2 regions of the Variovorax sp. VaC1 genome follow, and region 1 is predicted to be linked to the other one. Evidence: riboswitches for the same ligand, from Rfam matches in the RefSeq annotation. Region 1 holds a riboswitch; the other holds the start of a gene.
What was found. Region 1 has a riboswitch for cobalamin ahead of ACGLHS_RS13705 (TonB-dependent receptor domain-containing protein). Riboswitches for the same ligand answer to the same signal wherever they lie in the genome.
Positions count from the first base shown of each region.

Region 2: it holds a riboswitch for cobalamin, as region 1 does, so the genes downstream of both, ACGLHS_RS04710 (TonB-dependent receptor) here and ACGLHS_RS13705 (TonB-dependent receptor domain-containing protein) in region 1, are expected to answer to the same signal.

Region 1 is NZ_JBIGLT010000003.1:329,177-344,151, forward strand. Features, by position in the region: gene ACGLHS_RS13655 (carbon-nitrogen hydrolase family protein) at 1-51, opposite strand, end outside; gene ACGLHS_RS13660 (helix-turn-helix domain-containing protein) at 219-1,181, shown strand; gene ACGLHS_RS13665 (universal stress protein) at 1,185-1,610, opposite strand; gene ACGLHS_RS13670 (sulfite exporter TauE/SafE family protein) at 1,676-2,503, opposite strand; gene ACGLHS_RS13675 (cell division protein ZapA) at 2,782-3,117, opposite strand; gene ACGLHS_RS13680 (DUF904 domain-containing protein) at 3,114-3,338, opposite strand; gene ACGLHS_RS13685 (flavin monoamine oxidase family protein) at 3,475-5,070, shown strand; gene ACGLHS_RS13690 (c-type cytochrome) at 5,096-5,518, shown strand; gene ACGLHS_RS13695 (RidA family protein) at 5,575-6,096, shown strand; gene ACGLHS_RS13700 (ClcB-like voltage-gated chloride channel protein) at 6,118-7,836, opposite strand; cobalamin riboswitch at 7,930-8,184, shown strand; gene ACGLHS_RS13705 (TonB-dependent receptor domain-containing protein) at 8,287-10,215, shown strand; gene ACGLHS_RS13710 (cobyrinate a,c-diamide synthase) at 10,224-11,639, shown strand; gene ACGLHS_RS13715 (bifunctional adenosylcobinamide kinase/adenosylcobinamide-phosphate guanylyltransferase) at 11,629-12,201, shown strand; gene ACGLHS_RS13720 (ABC transporter substrate-binding protein) at 12,198-13,070, shown strand; gene ACGLHS_RS13725 (FecCD family ABC transporter permease) at 13,082-14,092, shown strand; gene ACGLHS_RS13730 (ABC transporter ATP-binding protein) at 14,089-14,874, shown strand.
Region 2 is NZ_JBIGLT010000001.1:980,186-995,160, forward strand. Features, by position in the region: gene ybaL (YbaL family putative K(+) efflux transporter) at 1-1,126, shown strand, start outside; gene ACGLHS_RS04700 (hypothetical protein) at 1,150-1,554, opposite strand; gene ACGLHS_RS04705 (hypothetical protein) at 1,693-1,914, shown strand; cobalamin riboswitch at 2,016-2,286, shown strand; gene ACGLHS_RS04710 (TonB-dependent receptor) at 2,421-4,616, shown strand; gene ACGLHS_RS04715 (PepSY domain-containing protein) at 4,625-6,184, shown strand; gene ACGLHS_RS04720 (energy-coupling factor ABC transporter permease) at 6,226-6,903, shown strand; gene cobW (cobalamin biosynthesis protein CobW) at 7,099-8,163, shown strand; gene cobN (cobaltochelatase subunit CobN) at 8,176-11,994, shown strand; gene ACGLHS_RS04735 (ATP-binding protein) at 11,991-13,079, shown strand; gene ACGLHS_RS04740 (VWA domain-containing protein) at 13,163-13,729, shown strand; gene ACGLHS_RS04745 (RidA family protein) at 13,865-14,269, shown strand; gene ACGLHS_RS04750 (DUF1090 family protein) at 14,315-14,641, shown strand; gene ACGLHS_RS04755 (SET domain-containing protein) at 14,645-14,975, opposite strand, start outside.

The DNA of each region.
Region 1 (14,975 bases):
CGCGGCCTGCACGGCGGCAACGCGGAGCTTGGGGTGAACGGTGGTGGGCATGGCGGGCCTCTTGAGGGGGTGGATGAAACAACTTCGCACACCCCGACGCGGGTTTGCGCGGTGGCATGCGGGTTGCTTGAAGCGTAGATTCGCCGCCGCGGAACGCCTTGATCCGAACTGGCGGCGTTCTTGTTCCAGCGTTGCACGCGCGCTTTCCGGGGAACCCCATGAACCAGTTGCTCAGCACCGATGCCGTGGCGCGCGACCAGCGCCTGGCCTACTGGACCGACATGATCTGCAACGTCTACGTGCAGCTCGGGTGCGACCCGGTGCGGCCGGACGACATCGGCCGTTTCGAAGGCAGCATCCGCCAGCACTCGCTGCCGAGCCTGGACGTGTCGGTGGTCAAGTCGAGTGCCCAGAAGGTCATGCGCACGAGCGGGCACATCGCGCGCTCGGGCGACGACTATTTTTTGGTGAGCATCCAGGCGCAGGGGCAGGGCGTGGTGCGGCAGGACGGGCGCGACGCGGTGCTCTCGGCCGGCGACTTCGCGCTGTACGACAGCACGCGGCCCTACGAGCTGCTGTTCGACGACAGGTTCGAGCAGATCGTGCTCAAGCTGCCTGGCGAGCGCCTGCGCAGCGAGCTGCGCGACACCGAGGCGCTGACGGCCACCACGGTGTCGGGCAAGGAGGGCGCGGGGCATCTGCTGCTCGGCATGATCCGCACGCTGCGGGAAGACATCGACACGCTGCAGCCCGCCTCGGCGCTGGCCGTCGCCAACGGCGTGCAGAGCATCCTCGTGGCGGGCCTGCAGACGCTGCCGGCGGCGCGAGCGCCATCGCTGAGCAATCTCACGGCGTACCACCTCGCGCGCGTGAAGCGGTGCATCGACGAGCAACTGGCCGATCCCTCGCTGTCGGTGGGCAGCATCGCGGCGTCACTCGGGGTGTCGGCAAGCCACGTGCATCGCGTCTTCAAGAGCGAGCCGCTGACGCCCGCGCAGTACATCTGGGAACGCAGGCTCGAGGCCTGCAGCCGCGACCTGCTGGAGCCGCGCCTTGCAGGCAAGCCGGTGGGGGAGATCGCGTATGGGCGCGGCTTCAACGATGCGGCGCATTTCAGCCGCGCGTTCCGCGAGCGCTTCGGCTGCTCGCCGCGCGAGTGGCGGCAGCAGCGGGTGCAGTAGGGCCTACTGAACCAGCAGCACCGTGATGTCGGTTTCGGAAAGCACCTTGGTGGAGACCGAGCCCATCAGTGCACGCCCGAAGATGCCGTGGCCGTGGGTGCCGAGCACCATCAGTTCAGCCTGCGCGTCGTTCGCGGCCTTCAGGATTTCTTCGGCCGCATGGCCGTGGCGCGAGTCGATCGTGTAGTTGCTCAGGCCCTTTTCGGCGAACAGCGCCTTCACCGGGTCGAGCACCTTGGCGCTTTCCTCGGCGTAGTAGCCCGCGACCAATTCCTTGCTGAGATGGCGGGCCACATTGCCCGAGACGCCGGTGCACACATGCACCACCACGAGCTGATGCCCGTCAACGAACATCGCGCGGTGGCTGAACAGGTAATCGAGTGCCTTGCGCGTGTAGGCGCTGCCATCGACGGCGATGAGGATTTTCATGAAATCCTTATACGCCTGCCCCCGTGGAATGCCAGGAGTCGCACCTGGGCGACAAGGGCCTTGAATCAGCCGTGCAGCCCCTTCCAGAGCATGTAGGCGGCCAGCAGGTAGAGGATGCTGGCGAACACGCGCTTGAGCTTCTTCACCGGAAGGCTGTGCGCCGCCTTCGCGCCCAGCGGCGCGGTGAACACGCTGCACGCGGCGATCACCGCCAGCGCGGGCAGCCAGATATAGCCGAAGGCACCGGCCGGCAGGCCCTGCACCGAGTGGCCGCTGATGACGTAGCCAAGCACGTTGGCCACCGCGATCGGAAAGCCCAGCGCCGCGCTGGTGGCCACCGCGTTGTGAATGGCCACGTTGCACCACGTCATGAACGGCACGCTGATGAAGCCGCCACCCGCGCCCACGAGGCCCGAGATGAAGCCGATGGCGCCGCCGGCCGCAAGCTGGCCGCCCGTGCCCGGCATCTGCCGCGTGGGCTTGGGCTTCTTGTCGAGGAACATCTGCGTGGCCGAGAAGCCCACGAACAGCGCGAAGACGATGGCCAGTGCCGTGCCCTTGAGCAGCGCGAACACGCCCAGGCTGCCCGCGAGGCTGCCGATCACGATGCCGGGTGCCAGCCGCTGCACGATGTCCCAGCGCACCGCGCCGCGCTTGTGGTGCGCGCGCACGCTCGACACCGACGTGAAGATGATCGTCGCCATCGACGTCGCGATGGCCATCTTCACCGCGAGGTCGGCCGGCACGCCGCGATGGCCCATGATGATCGTGATGAAGGGCACCATCATCATGCCGCCGCCGATGCCCAGCAGGCCCGCGAGAAAGCCCGTGCCCAGCCCGAGCGCGGCGAGTTCGGCAATCAGCAAAGGGTCGAGCAGGGCGGCGAGGTTCACGGCGGAGGGCTCTTCAAAAAGCAACGGCCCCGTGCGGTGAGGCTGGGGGCCGTGGCGGGAAAAGGTGTCTGCAGATGGTGTGCCGGACCCGCATCCTGAACCAGGGTTCAGGTGGGCGAGGGCAGCAAGACTTCGGGTTCATCTGACGCGAGATGATCACGCCCGTCAAGCGATGTACCAAGCCCGGCTCCGGAGAGCATTGGAACAAGGAAATATTAAGCCCGACACGTCTGCAGACGAGGTGGATTTTACGCCTCGTATGTGTCCGCCGCGCTCATTCAGAGCAAATGTCCATCGCCGGCCAGCGCCTGATCGAGTCTTTGAATGAGTTGCGCGGCCTTTGGGTCGGCTTCGCCGGTCTCGGCTGCTGCCGTGGCAGCGGGCACAGCCGCCGGCGCTGCGGCCGCCGCGGCTTGCTGCGCCGCGAGATCGAATGCCAGGTTCAGCGATGCCAGCACCGCGATGCGGTCGCGGGCCTTGACCTTGCCCGCGTCGCGGATCTTGCACATGGCCGCGTCCACGCGTTCGACCGCATCGCGCAGTTGCGATTCGCCGCCGTCGGGACAGCCGAGCAAATAGCTCTGGCCCATGATCTGTACTTCAATCTGCTTCATGCGGGGGAATCTTGGGATGGGGGTTCGGCCGGCAGCCGTTCGAGCAGGGCGTCCAGGCGCGTGCGGGCTGCGGCGAGCCGCGACTTCAGGGCGTCGCGTTCACGCGTGAGCGCATCGACCTGTTCCTGCAGCAGCACATTGGTGCGCTGCACCTCTTCATGACGCACAAGCAGTCGTTCAACACGCTCGGCGATCTGATCGATGGGGCTGGAGGCGGGCATGGTTGGCGATTGTAGTTTCCCGGGGAGGCCGTACCGCCGATGGCGCGCGCGGCCCCGTTTGAATGTCGATTCACCCTAGGGCTTGGCATGGATTCTGCTGCCTTCCAGTTGCCTTTCAAACTCCCACAGCCAGTCAATGACCACGAAGAACAACACTTTATTCAGTCGGCGCGACCTGCTCTCCCTCATCGGCAAGACCGCCGGAGGCGGCGCGATGTACCAGGCGATGACATCACTGGGCTTTGCCGCCGAGTCCAACTACAACGGGCCGCCGAAGCTCGATGGCGCAAGGAAGGGTGCGTCGGTGCTGGTTCTTGGTGCGGGCCTGGCCGGCATGGCCGCCGCGCTCGAGTTGCGCAACGCGGGCTACTCGGTCAAGGTTCTTGAATTCAGCAACCGCGCCGGCGGCCGCTGCTGGACGCTGCGCGGTGGCGACACCTTCACCGAACTCGGCGGCGCCGTGCAGCAGTGCGGCTTTGCCAAGGGCGAGTACTTCAATCCGGGGCCGTGGCGCATTCCGTATCACCACCATGCGGTGCTCGGCTACTGCAAGCGCCTGGGCGTGGCGCTGGAGCCTTTCGTCCAGGTCAACTACAACGCGCTGGTGCATTCGAGCAAAGCCTACGGCGGCAAGCCGCAGCGCTATCGCCACGTGCAGGCCGACTACCAGGGCTATGTCGCCGAGCTGCTCGGCAAGGCCGCCACGCAAGGCAACCTCGATGCAGCACTCACGAAAGAAGACAAGGAAAAGCTGCTCGAAGGCCTGCGCCGCTGGGGCGCGCTCGACACGCAATTCCGTTATCGCGAAGGCCCCATCAGCAGCGACCGCCGTGGCTACGAAGTCGATGCGGGCGGCGGCCTCATGCCGCTGGCCACGCCATCGAAGCCACTCGACATGAGCGAGCTGCTGCAATCGAATCTCTGGCGCTACATCGCGAGCGGGCAAGACTACGAATTCCAGAGCGCGATCTTCCAGCCCGTGGGTGGCATGGACATGATCGCCAAGGCCTTCCAGAAAGAAGTCGGCAGCCTGATCCGCTACGGCGCCAAGGTCACGAAGATCGAGCAGAACGACCGCGGCGTGACCGTCACCTACACCGACGCATCCAAGGGCGGCGCCGTCACGCAGGCCAAGGCCGACTGGTGCCTGTGCACCATTCCGCTGTCGGTGCTGAGCCAGATCGACATCCAGGTCAGCGCCCCGATGCAGGAGGCCATCAACGCCGTGCCCTATGGCGCATCGGTGAAAGTGGGCCTGCAGTTCAAGCGCCGCTTCTGGGAAGAAGACGAGCACATCTACGGCGGCATCAGCTATACCGACCTGCCGATCTCGCGCATCTCGTACCCCTCGACGCGCTATGGCGCCAAGGGCAAATCAGTGGTGCTCGGCGCCTATGTGTTCGATGGCCTGAACTCCTACGAATTCACCGCCATGGCGCCCGAGGAGCGCGTGCGCCGCGCGGTCGAGTTCGGCACGCAACTGCACCCGCAGTACGCGCGCGAGTTCGACAACGGCATCTCGGTCGGCTGGCACCGCGTGCCGGGCTCGCACGGCTGCTATGGCATGTGGACCGACGAGACACGGCAGAAGCACTACAAGAACCTGTGCCAGGTCGATGGCCGCATCGCGCTGGCGGGAGAACACGCCTCCTACATTCCGGCCTGGCAAGAGGGCGCATTGCTCTCGTCGCTCGATGCCATCCAGCGGCTGCACGCCCGTGCCGTGGCCTGACCGTCGCATGAAGGACACACCCACCATGAACCACGACATCACGACCTTCAAGCGCGCGCTGCTCGGCCTTTCGTTCGGCGCGCTGGCCTCGGTGGCCGGCCCGTCTGCATTCGCGCAATCGCCCGAGCCCGCGTTCTCCGTCGGCCCCCGCTTCCAGGAAAGCTCGGGCGAGTCGATCTACCGCGCCACCTGCCAGGGTTGCCACATGGCCCAAGGGCAGGGCGCGAAAGGGGCCGGCGCGTACCCGGCGCTTGCCTCGAACCCGCGGCTCGCGAGCCCCGAATATCCGCTCTACGTGGTGATCAACGGCCAGAAGGGCATGCCCGCCTTCGGCAAGATGCTGAGCGACGAGCAGATCGCTTCGGTGGTCGTCTACGCACGTACCCATTTCGGCAACCAGTACCCCGACGCCATCGTGGCGGAGAACGTCAAGAAGCTGCGGCCCTGACCTTGTTCCGACACCTGGCAGATCCTTCCTTTCATCCCTTCAGAGAGACAACACACATGACCATGACCTCCATCACGAAGAAGCTGGCGCTCGCCGCCGCAGTGTTCGCAGCCGGCATCGGTGCCGCGCACGCGGCCGACGAGATCATTCGCCATCGCATTCCGAATTCGTCCTTCCCGATTTCGGCGGCGGTGGAAATTCCATCGTCGTTCACCAACGTCTACCTCTCGGGCCAGGTGCCGCCCCTGCAGGACGCGACCGCGCCCAAGAACAGTGCCGCGGCCTACGGCGGCGACACCAAGGGCCAGACCATCGGCGTGCTCAAGGCCATCGAGAAAAGCCTCGCGGGCCTGGGCCTCACGATGGGCGATGTGGTGAAGATGCAGGTGTTCCTGGTAGGCGATCCGGCCAAGGACAACAAGATGGACTTCGCCGGCTTCATGGACGGCTACACCCAGTTCTTCGGCACCACCGCGCAGCCCCGACTGCCGGTGCGCTCGGCGATGCAGGTGGCGGCGCTCGCCAATCCGGCCTACCTGGTCGAGATCGAGGTGATGGCGGTGCGCCCCGCCAAGTAAGCAGGGCCATCGTGCAGAGCGCTACTCGCTCAGCCGCACGTAGGTGGCGAGCAGCGCGCTCTTCGCGGCCACGCCCAGCAGCACGGGTTGCTCGGTGCTTTCGATCACCGGCAAGCGTTCGCCACGGTGCTCCAGAAAGCGTTGCAATGCCTCGCCGAGGCTGGTGTCGGCCGTGATCGGCTGGATGGCCTGCGAAAGCAGTTCGGCTGCGGTCGTCTCCGACGGCGCCGTGCCAAGCGCGGCCAGCGGCACCACGCCGAGGTAGCGGTTGCCGGCGTCGACCACGTAGAGGTACTTCACCGGATGCTGCAGAAAGATCCGGCTCATGGCTTCGCGGCCGGCGTCCGGGCCGACCACGGTTTCGGCGGGCTGCACCAGGTCGCGCATGTGCAGCCCACGCAGGCGCAGTTGCGCATCGCGCTGTGCATTGCGGTGCAAGGTGATCTCGTACATGGAACCGGCGTTGGCCGAGCGCGCCACGAAATACGCGATCACGCTGGCGGCCATGAGCGGCAACATCACCTGGTAGCTCAGCGTCATCTCGAAGATCATCAGGATTGCCATCAGCGGCGCCTGTGTCGCGCCCGCCAGAAAGGCGCCCATGCCGACGATGGCGTAGGCGAACGGGGCCGAGCTTGCCGCCGGCCACAACGCCTGCACGCCCAGCCCGAACAGCGCGCCGATCATGCAGCCGAAGAACAGCGCGGGCGTGAACACACCGCCCACCGCACCCGAGCCGGCCGTGGCCAGCGTGGCGACGGCCTTGGCCACGAGCACCATCGCGATCAGCGTCCAGGGCCAGGGCGTGTGCAGCACCGCATTGACCACGCTGTAGCCGTTGCCCCAGACCTCGGGCAGCGGCACCGAAATCACGCCCATCACCAGCCCGCCGAGGGCCAGCCGCCACGGCAGCGCGATCGGCAACTTCGCGAACAACGCGCGGCTGCCGTGCAGCGCCCGCAGGAAGCCCACCGACACAAAGCCCAGCAGCACGCCCAGCAACGCGAACAGCACGACCTCGGTGCCGTGGATCTCGGGAAACACCGGCATCAGGTAGGGCGGCTGGTAGCCCGGCAGCGCGCGCATGGCCACGTTGGCGACCACCGAGGCAATGATGATCGGCCCCACGCTTTCCATCGCGATGGAGCCGAGCACGATCTCGGCGACGAAGAAGGCGCCGGCAATCGGTGCGTTGTAGGCGGCGGTCAGGCCGGCCGCCGCACCGCAGGCCACCAGCAGGCGCAGCCGCTCGACCGGAAAGCGGAACACCCGGCCCAGCAGCGAGGCGGCCAGTGCCGCAAGCTGCACCATCGAGCCTTCGCGCCCGATGGAGCCGCCGCTGCCGATGCTCACCAGCGACGACGCGCTGCGCACCAGCGTCTGCGCGACCGGAATGCGCCCGTCGCCGAGCACGATGGCTTCCATGTAGTCGGAGGTGGCGCTTTGCACCGTCACGCGCCTGGCCAGCACCAGCAGCCCGCCGGCCACCAGCCCGCCGAGGGTGGGGCAGGCGATGCGCGCCCACCACGGCAGATGGCGCGCCATGGCCACGAGGCCTTCGCCGGGGCCCAGCACCAGATGCTCGAAGGCATACAGCGCGGCGCGAAAAAGTTCGGTGGCCAGTGCGCCGAGCAGGCCGGCCACGATGGACCACAGCAGCATCGACTGCCAGCCCGAGACGCCGAAGAGCCGTTGCAGCGCCGAACGAAGACTCAGAAAAAGCGAAGCCGGCCGCATCATGCCGATGCCCGTTTCATGGTCTTCAAAACGCAACAGTCCATGGCGTCGATGTTAGCGGGGCGCAACTTTCGACTTAAACGGGTGGTGGCAGGGCCTAAAATCCCGCCCGTTGGTGCTCGCGGCGTGGTTCACACGGCGCAGTTCAACGGGAAGCAGGAGTGGAAGCCCCCGAACACGGGACCCAAGGCCCAAGCCACCTGCGCTGCCCCCGCAACGGTCAAGCAGACGGCGCCGCAAGGCGCCAACCCCTTTCCATCCAGCCACTGGGCGCCCTGAAACAGGCGCCTGGGAAGGCGGCGAGGGGCCGTTCTGCCAGCCCGGATACCGGCCAACGAGGCGGCTGCCGCATGCATGACGATGAACCGCATCATCGATGCACCAGGCAGCCATGGCGCCCAGGCGCCGGCGGGGAGGCCGGCAAGGGGCATTGATGTTCGTCCGGCTCAATTCATGATTTCCTGCGTTTCTCTTTCTCGCGGCCGCGCCCCTGTGCGCCGCAGCCACCTCGCGTGCCTGCCGCTCGCGCTCGCCTCGGCCTTCGGTGGCCTCGCCCATGCCCAGGAAGCGCCGACGCTCGGCGAAACCGTGGTCACCGCGAACCGCACGCCGCAGGCGCTGTCGGAGATCGTGGGCGACGTGTCCATCATCGACCGCCAGACCATCGAGCGCAGCGGCGCGACCGGCGTGGCCGACCTGCTGGCGCGTCAGCCGGGCATCGAGATCACGCGCAATGGCGGCATTGGCAACGACACCAGCGTTTTTATTCGCGGCGCCGAAACACGTTTTACGGCCGTGTACATCGACGGGGTGCGCGTCGACTCGCAATCGACCGGCGGTGCCGTCTGGGCTGGTATTCCGCTTGCCCAGATCGACCGCATCGAAGTGCTGCGCGGTCCCGCCGCCGCGGTGTACGGCTCCGACGCCATCGGTGGGGTAATCCAACTGTTCACCAAGCGCGGCGAAGAAGGCGTGTCGCCCTATGTGGGCGTGGGCATCGGCAGCTACAACTTGCGCAAGCTCGAAGCGGGCCTGAGTGGCAAGTCGGGCGCCTTTGACTACTCGTTCGGCGTGGCGCATGAAGAGAGCAAGGGCTTCAACATCCAGCCAGCGTCGAAGCGGTGGGTGCCCATTGACAACTGGGCCAGTCCTGACCGCGATGGCTATCGCAGCAACTCGGGCAATGTGAAGCTGGGTTACCAGATTGCGCCCGACCAGCGCATCGAGGCAACGTTGCTCTCCAATGACATTGTGGCGGGCTACGATCCAACAATCAATTTCGCCAAAACCAAGCTGCCGTTTCTGTTCAAGGACGATCTGTCGAGCAACACCCTTCGCACTGCCAGTCTGGCATGGTCGGCCAAGTGGAACGAGATCTACAGCACCCGCGTGCAGGTGACCGATTCACGCTCGACCTACGAGACCGACCCCGCCTACTACCGCACCGAGACGCACCTGCGCGGCTACCTGTTCCAGAACGAGTTCCGCTTCGGCCCCCATCTGGTGACGGCCGCGCTCGAACGCCGCGAAGACGGGCTGGTGAATCCGCCGGACACCTTGACGGCCAAGCTCTTGGCGCGTGACCGGTCGCAGGATGCCCTGTCGCTCGGCTACGGTTTCGTGCAAGGCCCACACTCGCTACAACTGCATGTGCGTCACGACAAGGACAGCGAGTTTGGTGGAAAGAGCACGGGCAGTGCGGCCTATGGCTACGCGATCACCCCCACATTGCGCGCTACGGCGTCGGCGGGCACGGCGTTCCGTGTGCCCACCTTGTTCCAGCGCTTTAGCGCCAATGGCACGCCCAGCCTCAAGCCAGAGTTCGGCCGCAATGTCGAAGTCGGTCTGCAATACACCGAGGGCGCTACGCGCGCGGGCATCGTCGTCTACCGCAACCGCGTCGAGAATCAGATCACGTTCGACCGCAGTGCCAGCGGATGCTCGGCAGCGCCTGGGTGCTATGCCAGCACCGCACTCGCTCGTTATCAGGGCATTACGCTATCAGGTGGACATCGCATTGGCGATATCACTCTGCGCGCATCGTTCGATGTCCAGGACCCGAAAGACCTGGGAACTGGCAACCTGCTCCAGCGACGCGCGCGTCGCCACGGTGTGATCGGCGCGGACTGGCGTGTTGCCGGATGGACGCTGGGCGCCGAGATCCAGGCCTCCAGCAGGCGCTTGGACACTGACAGCTTGAAAAACATCGTCAAGCTTGGTGGCTACACCCTGCTGAACCTGTCGGCCAGCAAGCAGATCACCCGCGACCTCAACCTGATTGCGCGCGTCGACAATGTCGGCAACAAGGACTACGAGTACGCACGGCTCTACGCCACGGCGGGCCGCACCGCCTACGTCGGTCTCAAGTGGACACCGCAATAAGCCAACCCTTGCAACGAAGCGGCGCCGACGGCGCCGCGGCCCCCGCCTGCGCCGCGGTGCTGGTGGCGGCCCCTGCCTCGGGGCAGGGCAAGACCACCGTCGCAGCCGCGCTCGCGCGGCTGCATGCACGCCAGGGCCGGCGCGTGCGGGCCTTCAAGTGCGGGCCCGACTTTCTCGATCCGCACTGGCTGGCGCTGGCCACCGGCGCACCGGTGCATTCGCTCGACCTGTGGATGACCGGCGAGGCCGATTGCCGCGCGCGCCTGCGTGCCGCGGCGGCCGAATGCGACCTGCTGATCGTCGAAGGTGTGATGGGCCTGTTCGACGGCACGCCGAGCGCGGCCGATCTGGCCGAGCGCTTCGGCCTGCCCGTGCTGGCGGTGATCGATGCGGGCGCCATGGCCGGCACCTTCGGCGCGCTGGCGTTCGGCCTGCAGAACTTCCGCCCCGGTTTGCCGTGGGCCGGCGTGCTGGCCAATCGCGTGGCCAGCGAGCGCCATGCGGACATGCTGAAAGACGCGTTGCGCGAGCCTTCGCAATGGCTGGGCGCCTTGCCGCGCGACCCGGCGTTCTCGCTGCCCGAGCGGCACCTGGGCCTGGTCCTGGCGGCCGAACTCGGGGACGCGATGGCGCGGCTCGACGCGGCAGCTGATGTGCTGGCCGCAACGCCGTTGGGCCGGATGCCGGTCGCACAACTGCCGCAGGTTCGCTTCGAAGCGGAAGCTTCGGTCGCGCCTACGCAGCCTCTGCTGGCCGGCCGCACCATCGCCATTGCGCGCGATGCGGCCTTCTCGTTCATCTACCCCGCGAACCTCGACGTGCTCACCGCGCTCGGTGCGCGGCTTTCCTTTTTCTCTCCGCTCGCAGGCGATGCCTTGCCGGCCTGCGATGCCGTCTGGCTGCCCGGCGGCTACCCCGAGTTGCATGCCCAAGTCCTGGCCGGGTGCACGCAGATGCGCGATGCGCTGGCCAGGCATGTCGCGGACGGCAAGCCGGTGTGGGCCGAATGCGGCGGCATGATGGCGCTGTTCGACGAACTGGCCACGCACGCCGATGCCACGCGCCCGCCAGACGTCCATCGGCTCTGGGGCCTGCTCCCGGGCCGCGCGACGATGCAAAAGCGGCTGGCCGGCCTCGGCCCGCAGCAGCTCACGCTCGGCAGCCACACCTTGCGCGGCCACACCTTCCACTATTCGAGCTGCGACACGCCGCTCGTGCCCGCCGCCCACACCGGCCGGCCCGATGCGGCTCAGGCCGCAGGCGCGCGCAGCGGCGAAGCCTTCTATGTGCATGGCCCGGTGCGCGCGAGCTATTTCCACGCATGGTTCGCCTCCAGCCCCGAAGCCACGGCGCGGCTTTTCGGCGCCATGCCGATCGAACTCGAAAGCCACGACGCCGAGAAGGAAGACAGCGATGCCCGTTGAACGTGAATTCATCCTCGGCGGCCAGAAGAGCGGCAAGTCGCGCCGCGCCGAGCAGCGCGCCATCGACTGGCTCGCCGCCGAATCGAAGGGCCGCCGTGCCGTGCTGATCGCCACCGCGCAGGCCTGCGACGACGAGATGCAGGAGCGCATCGTGCGCCATCAGGCCGACCGCGCCGAGCGCGTGCCCGGCATGCGGACCATCGAGGAGCCCATCGAGCTCGCGCGCGCCGTCGTCACGCAGAGCACGCCCGAGACGCTGGTGGTCATCGACTGCCTCACGCTCTGGCTCACCAACCTGCTGATGCCGATGGAAGACGCGCGGCCCGCCACGCGCACGCCGGCCACGCACGTCGCCATGCTGCTGATCGCACTGCGCGAGGCGCGCGGTCCCGTCGTGCTGGTCGGCAACGAAATCGGCCTCGGCGTGATTCCCCTGGGCCGCGAGACGCGCGCCTTCGTCGATGCGCTGGGCCGCCTGAACCAGGAAGTGGCCGCCGCCTGCGACCGCGTCACACTGATGGCGGCCGGCCTGCCGCTGAGCCTGAAAGCACCCGCTGCATGAAGAAGAAACTGATCCGCTCGCTGTCGTTCGCCTTTGGCCTGGCCGCATTTGCGCTGGGCGCGCACGCCTTCGACGTGGTCGACGAACGCGGCGTGACCGTGAGCCTGCCGCAACCGCCGCAGCGCATCGTCTCGCTGCTGCCGTCGCTCACCGAATCGGTCTGCGCGCTCGGCGCCTGCGCGCGGCTGGTGGGCGTCGACCGCTATTCGAATTCGCCCGAGCAGGTGAAGGCGCTGCCGCAGGTCGGCGGCGGGCTCGATCCGAACGTCGAGGCCATCGTCGCGCTCAAGCCCGATGCGGTGCTGCTCGCCAAGTCGTCGCGCGTCACGCAGCGGCTCGAAGCGCTGGGCATGAAGGTGCTGGTGCTCGAGCCCAAGAGCCATGCCGATGTGCGGCGCGTGCTCGACAAGCTCGACCAGGTGCTCGGCACGCACGAGGCACCCAAGGTCTGGCGCGTGATCGATGCCAGCGTGTCGGCCGCCGCGCAGTCGTTGCCGCCGAGCGCCAAGGGCTTGCGCGTGTACTTCGAAGTCAACAACGCGCCCTATGCGGCGGGCGAGTCGTCGTTCATCGGCGAAACACTCACGCGGCTCGGTGTGAAGAACATCGTGCCGACCGCGCTCGGCCCGTTCCCCAAGCTCAACCCCGAATACGTGGTGCGCGCCAACCCCGACCTCATCATGGTGAGCGTGCGCAGCGCGCAGGGGCTGGAGCAACGCCCCGGCTGGGCCGGCATCCGCGCGGTGCGCGAGGGCCGCATCTGCCGCTTCAGCGCGGAGCAGTCCGACGTGCTCGTGCGCCCCGGCCCGCGCATGGACGAGGCCGCACGCCTGATGGCGCAGTGCCTTGCCGACAAGGGCAAGAGGTGAGCGGGGCGCGCATGCACACCGCCCATCTGCGCCGCGTGCTGCTGCTCGGCATCGGCCTGCTGGTGCTGGGCGCCGCGCTGCTGCTGTTCGGCCTGGGCATCGGCAGCACCGGCTTCGAGAGCCTGCTGTCGGCGCGCCACGACCCCGTCGCGCTGCAGATCGTGTGGGACATCCGCCTGCCGCGCACGCTCGGCGCGTGGCTTGCCGGCGCGCTGCTCGGACTGGCGGGCGCGGTGGCGCAGGGGCTGTTCCGCAACCCGCTGGCCGACCCTTATCTGCTGGGCAGCGCCTCGGGCGCCTCGCTCGGCGTGGCGGTGGCGCTGCTGATGTTCGGTGGCTCGGCTGCGAGCATGCAGTGGGTGATGCGGCTCGGGCTCACGGGCGCGGCCTTTGTCGGCGCGGTGCTCGCGGTGATGCTCACGCTGATGCTGGCGCGCGGCGTGCAACAGACGCTGCGCCTGCTGCTCGCGGGCGTGATCGTCGGCGTGGTGCTCGGCGCCGCGAAAGACCTGATCACTATTGCGTCGGCCGACATCCTGCAGGCCATCCAGGGCTTCGTGCTCGGCAGCACCGGGCTGGTTGGCTGGAGCGCCTGCGCGGTGATGGCCATGGTCGGTGCGGTCTGTGTGCTGCTGGGCTGGGCGCTGGCGCCGGTGCTCGACGGGCTGGCGCTCGGCGAGGCCACCGCGCGCAGCCTGGGCCTGCCCTTGGGCGCGATGCGCGCGGCCCTCGTGGTGGTGCTGGCGCTGGCCACCGGCGCGGCCGTGGCGCAGACCGGGCTGATCGCTTTCGTCGGGCTGGCGGCGCCGCATCTCGTGCGCTCGATCGTCAAGACCACGCATGCGCGGCTGATCGTGCTGTCGACGCTGATGGGCGGCCTGCTGCTGATGGCGGCCGACCTGCTGGCGCGCTGGCTGATCGCCCCGCAAGAGCTGCCCGTGGGCGTGCTCACCGCCGTGCTCGGTGGCAGCTACCTGCTGTGGCTGATGCATCGCCGCAGCGCAAGAGGTGGCCTGGCATGAGCGACAACGACCTCGTTCCGGCCCTCGAAGCACGCGGCGTGAGCGCCACGCTCGGCATGACCGAGGTGCTGCATGGCATCGATCTGAGGCTTTCTTCCGCACGATGGACCAGCATCGTCGGGCCGAACGGCGCGGGCAAGTCGACGCTGCTCAAGGCGCTGGCCGGCCTGCTCGCGCACCGTGGCGAAGTGCGCCTGTTCGGTGAGGCGCAAGGAAAGATTCCGGCCCGCGTTCGCGCCCAGCGCCTCTCGTGGCTCGGCCAGAGCGGCTCGGGCGAGGGCAGTGCCGACGACCTGATGGTCTATGACATCGCCATGCTCGGGCGCCTGCCGCACCAGCGGTGGCTGGCAGCTCCGAGTCCGGCCGACCGAGAGGCCGTCGAGCGCGCGTTGCGCAGCACCCAGGCCTGGGACTGGCGCGACCGCCCGCTGGGCCAGCTCTCGGGTGGCGAACGTCAACGCGTGCTGTTGGCGCGGGCGCTGGCGGTCGAGGCCGATCTGTTGCTGATGGACGAGCCGCTCGCCAACCTCGACCCGCCGCATCAGGCCGACTGGATGCAGACCGCGCGCGCACTCGTTGCCGAAGGCAAGACGGTGGTGAGCGTGCTGCACGAACTGCCGATGGCGCTGGCCGCCGACGAACTGGTCGTGATGAACCTTGGCCGCGTGGTGCATCACGGAGATTGCGGCGACCCCGTCACGCATGCCGCACTGGAACAGGTGTTCGACCATCGCATCCGGGTGCATCGTGTGGCCGATCAATGGATCGCGTTGCCGTTATGAAATGCGCGGGCCAGCTCGTTGGTATGCGTAAGGGTCATTCAGGGCGCGCGCACGCCGACGGCGTACTCTGCTCCGCGAATGTCCCCCGGGGCTTCGCCCCT
Region 2 (14,975 bases), on a different contig from region 1:
GCAGGTCGGCGGCTTCGTCGCGCTGATGCTGGTAGTGGGGCGGCGGGTGTTCCCCTGGATTCTTTGGCAGGTCACGCGCACCGGCTCGCGCGAGCTGTTCACGCTGTGCGTGGTGGCTGCGGCCGTGAGCATCGCCTTCGCTTCGGCGGCGCTGTTCGGCGTGTCGTTCGCGCTCGGTGCGTTCTTTGCCGGCATGGTGATGCGCGAGTCGCAATTCAGCCACCGCGCGGCACAGGAATCGCTGCCGCTGCGCGACGCTTTCGCCGTGCTGTTCTTCGTGTCGGTCGGCATGCTGTTCGACCCCTCGGTGCTGATCGAGCGGCCGCTGCAGGTGCTGGCGGTGGTGCTGGTGATCGTGGTGGGCAAATCGCTCGCGGCCTGCGCGCTGGTGCTGGTGTTCCGCTACCCCCTGGCCACCGCGCTCACGGTGAGCGCCAGCCTGGCGCAGATCGGGGAGTTCTCTTTCATCCTTGCAGGGCTGGGCGTGTCGCTGGGCCTGCTGCCGGTCGAAGGCCAGAGCCTCGTGTTGGCGGGGGCGCTGATTTCCATTGCCACCAACCCGTTGTGGTTCAGCCTGATCGCGCCGCTGCAGAAATGGCTGCATGCCCATTCGGCGTTTGCGCGCGGGCTCGAATCGCGCGACGACCCGCTCGCCGAACTGCCCATGACCACCGAGGCCAAGTACCTCTCGCGGCAGGTGGTGCTGGTCGGCTACGGCCGGGTGGGGCGCCGCATCGCGGCCGAACTCGAGGCGCACGACATTCCCTACGTGGTGGCCGAGCAGAACCGCGAGCTGGTCGAAAAATTGCGCGAGGCCGGCATTCCGGCCGTGTGGGGCGATGCGGCCGATCCGGCGGTGCTGATCCAGGCGCACGTCGCGCGGGCCCGTGTGCTCGTGGTCGCCACGCCCGACACCATGAACGTGCGCCAGATGATCGAGACGGCGCGCACGCTCAACCCGACCATCCAGACCGTCATCCGCAGCCACAACGAACAAGAGGCCCAGCTGCTCACGCAGGAAACCTCCGTCACCGTCTTCCTCGGCGAGCATGAACTGGCCCAGGCGATGGCCCGCGACGTGGTGCAGCGGGCCGTGTCGATGGCCATGCCGGTGTCGGTGGCCTGACCAAGCCGGGCCACCGCCCGGGTTCAGAGGTCTTCGATGACCAGCATGCGGTAGCGCTGGGCGATCGAATAGGGCACGGTTCGCACCAGTTCCATCAGCCGCTCGGCCGTGGCGCCGTCCCGCGTTTTGACCAGCAGGCCGGTGTGGCCGCTGCGCGCCAGCCGGGCGAAGGCGCGTACCGTCGCGGCGTCGGTGCCGGGGGACGGCAGGGGGTCTTCGACGGTCTTCACGGTCGGCGCGATCTCGGCCAGGACCGTCTCGGCGGGCAGCAGATAGACCTCGTCGCCGCTCATGCCTTTTTCGATCAGGCGGTGGCCGATGCGGTTCGCGTCTTCCGCACTGGGGAACATCACCATCGAATAGCCGGTCGGATAGAAGGCGCCACCGACGCTCGATCGCATGTGGGTCTCAAGAATGAATTGCTTCATGCGGCCTCCTGGAGTCCATGAGGGTCCCTGGCTACAACATTAGGTCGCGCGGCGCGGATGCGCTGTAGGAGAAGCCCGAAAGCTGTCAACCGCGCGTGTTCTTCGTCCATTCAACGGTGACACCACCTGCATTGCCCCATGTCTTCCGCCCGAAACATCGCACTCACCGTCCACGAACTGGAGGCCGGCGAGTTCTATTGGGTGCTGATGGAAGCGGTGGACGACACGCCGGGCGAGACCACCCACGTCTACGTGCCGCTGGAAGCCGCCCACGAGCCCTATGCCACTTATTCGAACGCGCTGGTGGCGGGTGTTGCGGCGTTGCGGCGGCTGTTCGGACCCGACGGCAGGCCTCGCTGAACCGGGGCTGAACCCCGCCTGAGTCGCGTGCCGGGAGCGCCGGCAACGGGCCGCTCCCTATAATCCCGCGGTTTTGGTGTGTTAATTTTTATTACTCACACCGGAAACCACGGTTCGAAGGTGCCCCGCATGCCATCCATTGGCCTTGGGGTTAAACGGGAAGCAGGTGCGCCGCGTCGTCGCTGACGCGGTCATTCCTGCGCTGCCCCCGCAACGGTCGGCGGATCTGGAAACCCTCGGGCCCATGCCTTTTTCGGCATGGGCAGCCACTGCGCTTCGGCGTGGGAAGGCGAGGGTTTCGGCTCCGGTGCGCATTCTGCGCATCGGGGCGCTCCGCAAGCCCGGATACCGGCCTTTGCAACCGCCTTCGGACGCTGCGGGAGTGCGTGTCCGGGCCTGCCGTTGCGCCGCCTTCGCGTGCACCGGCACCGCCCGTTCGCATCTCTTCCCACGTCCTCGATCGGTCAGGAACCTGCGGGGACGCAGGTCGGAGGAGGGGAATTCAAATGGATCAGGCATCGCCAGCGCGCGATCGCACGGGCGCGCCACGGCAATGGGCGCGTCTTTCGGGCCTTTCGGGGCTTTCACTGGGGCTGGGGTTGGCTTTCGGGCCCGTCGTCGCCTTCGCGGAGACGGCAGGAGAAACGACGGGCACGGGCAGCAACAGCCTGGCGCCGGTACAGGTCGAGGCCAGCCGGCACACGCCGCTGGCCATCGACGAGCCCGCGCACACCGGCAGCCGCCTGGGGCTCACGCCGCTCGAAACGCCGGCCAGCATCGAGGTGCTGAGCGGCGACACCATCCGCGCGCGCGGCGACGTCTCGGTGATCGACGCCGCCACCCGCGCCACCGGCATCACCGGCTCGCCCGCGCCCGGCAACGGCGGCACGTCGATGGCGGCGCGCGGCTTTTCGGGCCACGGCTCGGTGATGCAGCTGTTCGACGGCACGCGCCTGTATGCGGGTGCGGGCACCGTCACCTTTCCGTTCGACACCTGGTCGGTCGACCGCATCGAGGTGCTGCGCGGCGCGGCCTCGGTGATGTTCGGCGAAGGCGCCATCGGCGGTGCGATTAACGTCGTGCCCAAGAAGCCCACGCGCGGCCCGATCCAGAACGAAGCGCTCGTGACGTACGGCTCCGACGCCACGCGCCAGGTTGCCTTCGGCAGCGGCGGTGCGATCAACGACAAGCTGTCGTACCGCTTCGACATCAGCCATCGCAAGACCAACGGCTTCATGGCGCGCGGCGAGGCTGAGAGCCTGGCCGTGGGCGCGGCCGTGCGGCTGGATGTGTCGCCGCAGCTGCAGTTCACGCTGTCGCACGACGAGGGCCGGCAGTCGCCGCAGCGCTACTACGGCGTGCCGCTGATCGACGGGCGCCTGAACGACCAGACGCTGCGCCAGAACTACAACCCGGACGACGCGGAGCTGAAGTACCGCGACAAGTGGACCCGGCTCGACGCCCAGTGGACGCCGAACGATGCGGTCACCGTGCGCAACCAGCTCTACCGGCTGGAGAGCAAGCGCCACTGGCGCAACAGCGAGACCTACTCCTTCAACGCCACCACCCGCCAGGTCTTGCGCGGCGACTACCTGGAAATCGGCCACGACCAGGAGCAGATCGGCAACCGCACCGACGCCACCTTCCGGCATTCGCTGTTCGGCATGGCCAACCAGGTGCTGGTGGGCTTCGACATGAACCGCATCGACTTCCTGAATTCGAGCGACTCGCCCTATGGCGGCCGTTCGGTGGTCAACCCCTTCGTGTTCCAGCCCGGCTACTACGCCTCGCCCGTGGCCTACCTGCCGCGCTACAAGACCAAGACCAACACCTACGCCTTCTTCACCGAAGACAAGCTGGCCTTCAACGAGCAGTGGTCGGTGGTCGGCAGCCTGCGCTGGGACCACGCCAAGGTTTCGCGCGTCGACCAGCAGAATCTGTCCAGCCGGCTGGACAAGACCTTCGAGTACGCCACCGGCCGCCTCGGCGTGGTGTACGCACCCGATGCCTCGCAGTCGTTCTATGCCCAGGTGGCGCGCGCGGCCGACCCACTGACCTCGCTGATCAGCACCTCGGCCACGCAGGTGCCGTTCGACCTGAGCACCGGCCGGCAGGTCGAGGTGGGCTACAAGCGCCAGCTGGCCGATGGCCGTGGCGCCTGGACCGTGGCCGCCTACCGCATCGAGAAGACCAAGCTGCTGTCGCGCGACGCCAGCGACCCGAGCAAGACCCAGCAGATCGGCAAGCAGTCGTCCGAAGGCATCGAGGCCACGCTCGACCTGGCGCTGAGCTCGACGTTGCGGCTCGAAGCCAACGTCGCCCGGCTGCGCGCGCGGTATGACGACTTCAACGAGGTGGTCGGCAAGTCGCTGGTTTCGCGCGCGGGCAACACGCCGTCCGGCGTGCCTGAAGCGACGGCGAACCTCTGGCTCAACTGGCGCTTCCTGCCGCAGTGGGAGGCCGATTTCGGCGTGCGCTACGTGGGTTCGCGGCAGGTCGACACGGCCAACTCGCGCAAGATCGGCGCCTACACGGTGGCCGACGCCGGCGTGAGCTGGCAGGTCAACCCGTCGACAAAGCTGGCGCTGCGCGGCTACAACCTGACCGATCGCAAGTACCCGGTGTCGTTCTCGAACGGCGGCAACCAGTGGCTGCTGGGCCGGCCGCGCTCGTTCGAGCTGTCGGCGCTGGTCAACTTCTGAGCACGACCATGACTTCCGCATGGCGCCGCGCCTGGCCCCGCCTTCGCCACTGGCTCTACTGGACGCACCGGTGGCTGGGCATCGGCGGCTGCCTGCTGTTCGTCATGTGGTTCGTCTCGGGCGTGGTGATGATGTACGTGGGCTACCCCACGCTCACCGACGAAGAGCGGCTGGCCGGCCTCGGGCCGTTGCACTTCGAGCAGGCGGTGGTGCCGCCATCCGCCGCGCTGGAAGCACTGCCACCGGCCGCGCGCACACAACCGCCGCGCCGCATGGTGCTCGAAGTGCAGGGCGGCAGCGCGCCGGAACCCGTCTGGCGCATCACCGACGCACGCGGTGGTCGCCACACCATCTCGGCACGCGACGGCCATGCGCTCGGCCCGGTCGATGCGGCGCAGGCGGAGGCCATTGCGCGCGGCTTTTCGGGCCAGCCCGGCGCGCATTGGGCCGAGACGCTGGAGCGCGACCAGTGGACCGTGCCGCAAGGCCTGAATCCGCTGCGCCCCTTGCATCGCATCGAAGTCGGCGACGCAGCCGGCACCGAGCTGTACGTGTCCTCGCGCAACGGCGAGGTGGTGCGCGACACCACGCGTTCGGAGCGCTTCTGGAACTGGCTGGGCTCGGTGCCGCACTGGATCTACTTCACCCCGCTGCGCGCCGACCCGCCGCTGTGGCACGAGGTGGTCGTGTGGCTGTCGGCGGCGTGCATCGTCTCGGCGGTGACGGGCATCGTCATCGGCATCCTGCGGGTTCGGCTGCGCCGGCGTTTCCGCAACGGCGCGGTCACGCCGTACAAGGGGTGGATGGCCTGGCACCACATCGCCGGGCTGATCGGCGGTTTCTTCGTGCTCACGTGGATCATCAGCGGCTGGCTGTCGATGAACCCCAACGGCTGGTTCCAGCGCGGTCCGGGCGATGCGGCAGCGATGGCGCGCTACACCGGCGCAGGGTCGTCGCCATTTCCCTGGCCGCCGGCCGCGTTGCCGGCGGGCGAGGGCGCCGCCGCACCGCGCGAGGCATTGCCGATGTGGTTCGATGGCCGGCCGCTGCTGCAACTGCGCGATGCACAGGCGCGCGTGCGCGTGGTCGATGCCGCAACGGGCGCCCCGGCCACCATCGGCCGCGACGACATCGTGCGTGCCGCCGCCCGCCTGCGCCCCGGCGCCACCGTGACGCAGGCGACGCTGCAGACGCGCGAAGACTTCCACTGGTACGGCCACCACCGCGAGCGCGTGCTGCCCGTGTGGCGCCTCGAATTCGACGACGCCGCGCGCAGCTGGATCTACATCGACCCTTCCAGCGGCCAGGTGGCCGGCAGCAACGACAGCAATTCGCGCCTGCGCCGCTGGCTCTTCAATGCGGCGCACAGCCTCGACTTTCCCTGGCTCATCCAGTACCGGCCGGCCTGGGACATCGTGGTGTGGCTGCTGTCGATCATCGGCACGGTGGCTTCGGCCAGCGGCGTGGTGATCGGCTGGCGCCGGTTGCGGCGCAAACCCTCGTTGCGGGAGCGCGGCGCGCGCCCCGGCGTTCATGGCGGGGCTTGCGCGAGCAAGCCCATCAACTAACAATCAACTTTCGCATTTCGGTGCAATTCAGGAGGTGCTCGATGCACATCGAACCAGGTCTCGTCGACGGATCCAAGATTTTCCTCAGCTATGCGACGGCAGCCGCCGCGCTGGCCTACACAGGCAAGGTGGCGTTCGACACGCTCATGAAGGACGGCCCCGCCGCCCTGGTGCTGCGCTCGGCCATTGCCGTGGCGCTGGTGTTCTGCTTCTTCGAGGTGTTGCCGCATCACCCCGTGGGCGTGTCCGAGGTGCACCTGATCCTCGGCACCACGCTGCTGCTGGTGTTCGGGCTCGCGCCCGCGGCCATCGGCCTGGCGGGCGGCTTGCTCATCCAGGGCCTGTTCTTCGAGCCGCAGGATTTGCCGCAGTACGGCATGAACGTCACCACCTTGCTGGTGCCCCTGTTCGCGACGGCCGCGCTGGCACGGCGCATCATTCCGAAGAACGTGGCCTACGTGGACCTCAGCTACCAGCAGGCTTTCAAGCTGTCGGTGGCCTACCAGGGCGGCATCGTGGTCTGGGTCGGCTTCTGGGCGCTCTACGGTCGCGGCACCGGCCTCGAGAACATCGGCCAGATCGCCAGTTTCGGCGCTGCCTACATGACCGTCGTGCTGGTCGAGCCGCTGGTCGACCTGGGCGTGCTGGCTGCGGCCAAGGCCTGGCGTCGTTTGCAGGGCACGGCGTTCGTCGAGCGCCGCCTGTACAGCAGCATCTGATCCGGATTCAGCGGCACGCACTCCCGGGGGCGACCCGGGGCGTGCCGCATCCATTGCCGGTGCCGGAAGCCCGGCGCTCCATCTCCGCTTCGTCGGCTCCGGGCCGATGCCGCTCGTGCGGATCGCGGGTGCCGTCGAGCGCCCGTCTCCGCGTTACCCATTCCATGGCCATCGGCGCCTGAAAGAATCCATTTCATGACCCCAAGCAACGCCAAGATCCCCGTCACCATCGTCACGGGCTTCCTCGGCAGCGGCAAGACCACGCTGCTGCGCCACATCCTCGGCAACGCCGAAGGCCGCCGCATCGCGGTGATCGTCAACGAGTTCGGCGAACTCGGCATCGACGGCGAGATTCTTCGTGGCTGCGGCATCGGCTGCGACGATGAAGGCAACGAGCGCGAAGGCGCGCTGTACGAACTGGCCAACGGCTGCGTCTGCTGCACCGTGCAGGAAGAATTCTTGCCCGTGATGCTGCAACTGGCCGAGCGACGCGGCGACATCGACGCCGTGATCATCGAAACCTCGGGCCTGGCGCTGCCCAAGCCGCTGGTGCAGGCCTTCCAGTGGCCGGACATCGCCAACATCTTCACCGTCGATTCGGTGGTCACCGTGGTCGATGGTCCCGCCGCCGATGCGGGGCAGTTCGCCGCGAACCCTGAGGCCGTCGACGAGGCTCGCCGCGCCGACCTCAACCTCGACCATGAATCGCCGCTGCACGAGCTGTTCGAAGACCAGCTCTCGGCCGCCGACCTCGTGGTGCTCAACAAGACCGACCTGATGGACGACGCCGCGCGCATCCGTGTCGAAGCCCTCGTGCGCGAAGAGCTGCCGCCCGAAGTGAAGATCGTCGCCGCCACCGAAGGCAAGCTGCCGCTGGCGCTGCTGTTGGGCCAGGGCCGTGCGGCCGAAGCCACCATCCACCTGCGCGAAAGCCACCACGACCACGAGGAAGACCACGACCACGACGAGTTCGACTCGCTCGTGATCGAACTGCCTGCGGTGGACCGCGACAGCCTTCTGGCCGTGCTCGGCAAGCTGGTCGAGCAGCACACCATCTACCGCGTGAAGGGCTTCGTCGCCATTCCCGGCAAGCCGATGCGCCTTCTGGTGCAGGGCGTGGGCCGCCGCTTCGACCACCACTTCGACCGCCGCTGGCGCGATGGCGAAGCGCAGCGCACGCGCCTGGTGTTCATCGGCGAAGACCTCGATGAAGGCGCGCTGCGCAAGGCACTGGAAAGCGTGGCCGCCGTTCCCGCCTGATGGCCTGACCGCATGCACCTGCTGAGCACCCAGCCCGGACGCTTCGTCGAAGACGACAGCGTCGTCACCCGGCTCGACCAGACGCCGGGCGACATCGTGGTGCTCAGCTCGGCCGACACCACGCTCGCGCTGCTCGCCGCCGCGCGCACCGCGCTGGCGTCCATCGACCCCGGCTATCCATCGCTGCGGCTGGCCAACCTCATGCACCTGCGCCAGCCGGCCTCGCTCGACCTGTATGTCGACGAGGTGCTGCAGCATGCGCGCGTGGTGGTCGTCGATCACCTGGGTGCCGAGTCGGCGTGGGCCTATGGCCTGCAGCAGCTGGAGAAGCTGGCCAGGCGCAAGGGCCAGCAGCTCGCGATGTTCTCGGGCGACCTGCAGGAAGACGAAGACCTGCTCGCGCGCGGCACCGCGCCCCGCGAGGTAAGCCGCCAGCTCTGGCAGTACATGCGCAGCGGCGGCGCGGGCAATGCGATGCAGTTTTTGCGCGCGGTAGCCTTCCACGGCCTCGGGCACGGCGAAGCACCGTTGCCGCCGCGCAGCCTGCCGCAGGTAGCGCTGCATGTGCCGCGCGGCATCATCGACGCGGCCCATTCGGTGGCCGGCATCGACGACCTGCGTGCCGGTTGGCATGCGGGCGCGCCGGTGGTGGCGCTGGTGTTCTATCGCTCGCATCTGCTGTCGGGCAACACCGTGGCCTTCGATGCGCTCGCGGCCGCGCTGAGCGCCGAAGGCCTGAACCCGCTGCCCGTTGCGCTCGATTCACTGAAAGATCCGCTGTGCATATCCGCATTCCGCGGCCTGTGCAGCGAGCACGATGTGCAGCTCGTGCTCAACACCACCGCCTTCGCGGCACTGGGGCAGGGCGCGCAGAACGACGAAGGCGAAGCCATTGCATTGGCTGGCGACGCGCCGGTGCTGCAGGTGATCGTGAGCGGCGGCAACCGCGAAGACTGGCTGGCCGACAGCCAGGGCCTGCGCCCGCGCGACATCGCCATGCAGATCGCCTTGCCCGAGATGGACGGCCGCATCATCACGCGCGCTGTGAGCTTCAAGGGCCTGTCGCACCGCTGCGAACTCACGCAGACCGAAGTGGTGAACTACCAGCCCGAGCCCGACCGCATCGCCTTCGTGGCCGAACTGGCGCGGCGCTGGTGTCGCCTTCGCGGCCTTGCTGTGGCCGACAAGCGCATCGCGCTCATCCTGGCCAACTACCCCGGCAGCGAAGGGCGCATCGGCAGCGGCGTGGGGCTCGACACGCCGGCCTCGGTCATCGCGATCCTGCAGGCCATGCGGGCCGAAGGTTATGCGCTCGGCGAGACCGATACATTGCCGCCCGACGGCGATGCGTTGATGCAGAGGCTTCAGGAGGGCATCGCCAACGATCCGGCGCAGTGGGCCGCGCGCCCTGCGTGGCAAAGCTACGCGCTGGCCGATTACCGTGCACGCCTTGCGACCCTGCCCGAGGGCATGGCCGCCGCCATCGACGCGCGCTGGGGCACGCCCGAGCAAGACCCGATGGTCAGGCAGGGCCGCTTCATGATCGCCGGGCTGCGGCTGGGCCGCGTGTTCGTCGGCATCCAGCCGGCACGCGCGCTGGGCACGCTCGGTGCCGCCGACTATGCGAGCTACCACGACGCCGAGCTGGTGCCGCCGCACAGCTACCTGGCCTTCTACTTCTGGCTGCGCGATGCCTTCGCCATCGACGCGGTGGTGCATGTGGGCAAGCACGGCAACCTCGAATGGCTGCCAGGCAAGAGCATTGCGCTTTCGCAGACCTGCTGGCCCGATGCGATCCTCGGGCCGCTGCCCAACGTCTACCCCTTCATCGTCAACGACCCGGGCGAGGGCGCGCAGGCCAAGCGCCGCACGCAGGCGGTGATCGTCGATCACCTGATGCCGCCGCTCACGCGCGCCGAGAACCACGGCCCGATGCAGGACCTGGAACGCCAGGTCGACGAGTACTACGACGCGCTGCTGGTCGATGCGCGGCGCGCCAAGGTGCTGCGCGCGCAGATCCTCGCAGCCGTGCGGGCGCAGCATCTGGTCGATGAACTCGACATGCCCGGTGCCGAAGACGACGCCGTGCTGGCGCGCGTCGATGCCTACCTGTGCGAGCTGAAGGAAACGCAGATCCGCGATGGGTTGCATGTGTTCGGCGCCTCGCCGCAAGAGCGGTTGAGGCGCGACACGTTGCTGGCGCTCGCGCGCTATCCGGCAGCGGATGGCGTGAGCGCGAATGCCGGGTTGCTGGGCGCGCTGGCGCGTGACCTGCTGCCGGGTGACAGCTTCGACCCGCTCGACATCGACGCAGCCAAGCCGTGGCAGGGCGCGCGTCCCGCGCTGCTGCAATCGGTCAGCGCCGATCCGTGGCGGCATCAGGGCGATACGCGTGAACGACTGGAGCTGCTGGCGCAACGTCTGCTCGAAGAGGGCATTCCCGCCGACATGCCGCAGACCGCTGCAGTCATGGCACGCATTGAACAGACCCTCGCACCCGCGCTCGATGCCTGCGGCGCGCAAGAGCTGTTGCAACTCTCCCGCGCCTTGCAAGGCCGCTTCGTCCCACCCGGCCCGAGCGGATCGCCTTCGCGCGGCCGTCCCGACGTGCTGCCGACCGGCCGCAATTTCTACGCGGTCGATACCCGTGCCATCCCCACGCCCACGGCCTGGATGCTCGGCCTCAAGTCCGCCGCGCAACTGGTCGAACGCCACATGCAGGAGCACGGCGACTACCCGGTGGCGATGGGCCTGTCGGTCTGGGGCACGGCCACCATGCGCACCGGCGGCGACGATCTGGCGCAGGCCTTCGCGCTGATCGGCGTGCGGCCCAAGTGGGCGCCGGGCAGCCAGCGCGTGGTCGATTTCGAGGTGCTGCCGACCGTCGGGCTCGGGCGCCCGCGTATCGACGTCACGCTGCGCATCTCGGGCTTCTTTCGCGATGCCTTTCCCAACGCGGTGCAGATGTTCGACGCGGCCGTGCAGGCTGTTGCGGCGCAGGAAGACGAAGATGCCGAGCGCAACCCGATCCGCGCGCGCATCCTGCGCGAAGCCGCTGCGCTCGAAGCGCAAGGCCAGACACCCGAGGCCGCGCGCCTGCAGGCCGGCTGGCGCGTGTTCGGCTCGGCACCGGGCAGCTACGGCTCGGGCCTGCAGCCGCTGTTCGACCACGGCGACTGGCAGACCGACGACGACCTCTCCAAGGCCTACGTCGGCGGCAGCGCCCATGCCTACGGGCAGGGCAGCGACGGTGTGCCGGCCGCCGACGCACTGGTGCGACGCCTGCGCAGCATGAACGTCGTCATGCAGAACCAGGACAGCCGCGAGCACGACCTGCTCGACTCCAACGACTACTACCAGTTCCAGGGCGGCATGGCCGCCGCCGTGCGCCATCTGAGCGGCCAGCAGCCCGCGATGTACCACGGTGACCACGGCAATCCGCAGGCGCCGCGCGTGCGCACGCTGAAGGAAGAAATCAGCCGCGTGATCCGCTCGCGCGTGGTCAATCCGAAGTGGATCGACGGCGTCAAGCGCCACGGCTACAAGGGCGCCTTCGAGATGGCGGCGACTGTCGATTACCTCTTCGGTTTCGACGCCACCGCTCGCGTGGTCGGCGACCACCAGTACGCGATGGTGGCCGATGCCTACGTGCTCGATGCCGGCACCCGCGACTTCGTGAACGCGCACAATCCGCGCGCGCTGCACGACATGCTCAGCCGCCTGCTCGAAGCCATGCAGCGCGGCCTGTGGCAGTCGCCCGGCACGTACAAAGAACAGCTTGAAAACCTGTTGCTCGACCACGAGCAGCAGATGGAAGGAACGACCCGATGACCACCGCCGCGCCCATGCCGCTGCCTTTCCCCTTCGCCGCGATCGCTGGCCAGCCGCAGTTGCGCCAGGCGCTGCTGCTCGCGGCGGTCGATCCCGGCCTGGGCGGTGTGCTGATCGAAGGGCCGCGCGGCACCGCCAAGACCACGGCGGCACGCGCACTGGCCGAGCTGCTGCCCGGCGCGCCTTTCGTCACGCTGCCGCTGGGCGCCAGCCTCGAAAGCCTCGTGGGCACGCTCGATCTGGGCCATGCATTGGCGGGCCATGAACTCAAGTTCGCGCCCGGCCTGCTGGCGCGCGCACATGGCGGCGTGCTCTATGTGGACGAAATCAACCTGCTGCCCGATGCGCTGATCGACTCGCTGCTCGATGCGGCAGCCAGCGGCGTGAACGTGGTCGAGCGCGACGGCATCTCGCACCGGCATGTCGCGCGCTTCGTGCTGGTCGGCACCATGAACCCGGAAGAGGGCACGCTGCGGCCGCAACTGCTCGACCGCTTTGGTCTGTGCGTGCATCTGCGCAACATCGAAGACGCGGCCGAACGGCAGGCTATCGTGCGTGCGCGGCTTGCGTTCGACGTTGACCCGCAGGGCTTTCGTGCGACACATGCGCAGGCCGAAGCTGAACTCGCGGCCGCGCTGGTTCGTGCGCGAGCCGTTGTAGCTGATGCGTCGGCGTTGCCTTATGGTGATGCGGTGCATGAAGCCGTCGGTGCGCTGTGCATCGAAGCGGGCGTCGATGGATTGCGTGCCGACCTCGTGATGCTGCGGTCGGCGCGGGCGCTGGCTGCATGGGACGGCGCGGTAGCCATCACGACCGATCACGTGCAACGCGTGGCCGAGGCCGTGCTGCTGCACCGTCGCAAGCCGGAAGCGGCCAGTGCGCCTTCGGCTGTTGCACCTGCGCCGGCTCCTTCATCGCGACCCGCCGGCAACGGATCGAATCACTCGCCCGCAGGCAACGACGGTACAGGCGAACAAGACTGGGGCGCCATGCCGCCCGAGCCCGTCGGCATCGAGCGCGTGAAACCGCTGCGTCCGCTGATCCCCTCGCAAACGCTTTCGCAGGCCGCCCCAAAAAAAGCCTGAGCCTCCGGGACGCCGCACCCGCTGGCGCACGCCAGGGTGACCGGAGGCAGGGCACGCAAAGGGACGCGTGGCATGGCCCCGCCTTGCTTGGCACGGCCTTCGACTGGCCGCGCACGCTGGTCGCCCGTGGCGCGGCCGATCTGCGTGCGGAGCATCTGCGGCATCGGCCGCAGCAGGCGCGCAGCGGTGCGCTCCACTGCTTCCTGCTCGATTGCTCGGCCTCGATGCGCAACGACGGCAACCTCGCACGTGCCAAGGGCCTGCTGCTCGCGCTGATGCAGGAGGCGTATCAGCGCCGCGACCACGTCGCGCTGCTGTGCTTTGCGGGGAACGTGGCCGAGCTGCGCCTGTCGCCGCGCCGCGCAAGCGCCTGGAACGATGACTGGATCGCCCCCATCGGTGCCGGTGGCGGTACGCCACTCGCGTTGGGCGTGGAGCGCGCCGAACAGCTGCTGGTTCGCAGCGAGGCCCGGCAGCGCTGGCTGTGGTTGCTGACGGATGGCCGCACCAGCGAAAGCCCCGCGCGGCCCGAAGCCACCGATGTCGCCTGCGTGGTCGATTTCGAAGCGGCACGCATTCCGCTGCATCGCGCGCGGCAATTGGCCGAGCGCTGGCAGGCGCGCTACCTGGTGGCCGATCAGGCAGCTTGAATCACAGGCGCCGATAACGCGTCTTCGGGCGCGGCAATCGGCCTCCGCGCCAAAAGCTCATCTGCCGTAGGGCCAAACGGTGCACGCCTTCCCTTCGATACTGCCGCCGGTTCAACCCAACCCCAAGGAAACGACATGGCAGCAACAAGGCGCGTGGTGCGCGAAGGCGCGTTCAGGAAGATCATTGCCGACGGCGTGCAGGTGGGCGACACCATCTACCTGTCGGGCCAGGTGAGCGTGGACGGCGAGGGGCACACCATCGGCGCGGGCGACACGGCGGCACAACTTCGGCAGGCCTACGGCAACGTTCGCAAGGTGCTCGAATCCTTCGGTGCGACCATGGCCGACATCGTGGACGAAACGCTTTTCGTGACCGACATCGAAGGCTTTCTCGCCGATGCCGATGGCCTGTTCGCCCTGCGCGCCGAGATGTTCGGCGGCGAGCCGCAGATTTCGCAGACCCTGGTCGAGGTGTCGCGCCTGGGCAGTGCCGACTGGCTGCTCGAGATCAAATGCGTTGCCAGAACGGCTGCAGTCTGAAGGGGTGAAGGCCCGTTCCCTGGGGGACTTCAGGTACCTTACGGCATGCTTCTGAAACCTTGCTTCCTGGCCCTCGCACTGACCCTGGCGTTGCCTGCCTTCGCGCAATCCGCGGAGCCTTCGGACGCTGGCGATTGCAAGGCGCAGGAAGCGGCGCTCGAGAGCGACATGGACCTTGCCCGCTCCAGGGGCCAGATGCTGCGCCGGCGGCAACTGGCCGAGGCACTGAGTGCATTGCAGGCGCGTTGCAATGCGACGGCACCGAGCAAGGCGGCCCGCATCGAAAAGCTGGAGCAGGAAATCAAGACGCTGCGCTCGGAGCTCGAGCGTGCCGAAGAGCAGCTGCGCAGCCTGAAGAACGAGTCGCCCTGAGGGTTACTTGCCCATGTGCACCGGCTGAACGGCGTTGCCCGATGCCGCGTGGGCCTGTGGGTCGCCGGGCGACGCAGCGTCTTTCTCCACCGTGGTGTCCGCAGGCGCCAGCATTGTCCCGCGGCAATTCGGCGAGCCGCAATGGCAGGGGTACTTCGAGGGCGGCGAGCCGTCGTCGGCCGTCAGCGAATAGTCGATGAACAGTTCTTCGCCCGCATCCACCGGCTCCAACGTCTGGAACTTGAGCACCAGTTCGCCCGCGTCGTCGTATTCCTCGACGGCCTCGCAGTTCGGCTCGCACGAATGGTTGAGGTGGCGCGTGGCGTTGCCGCCC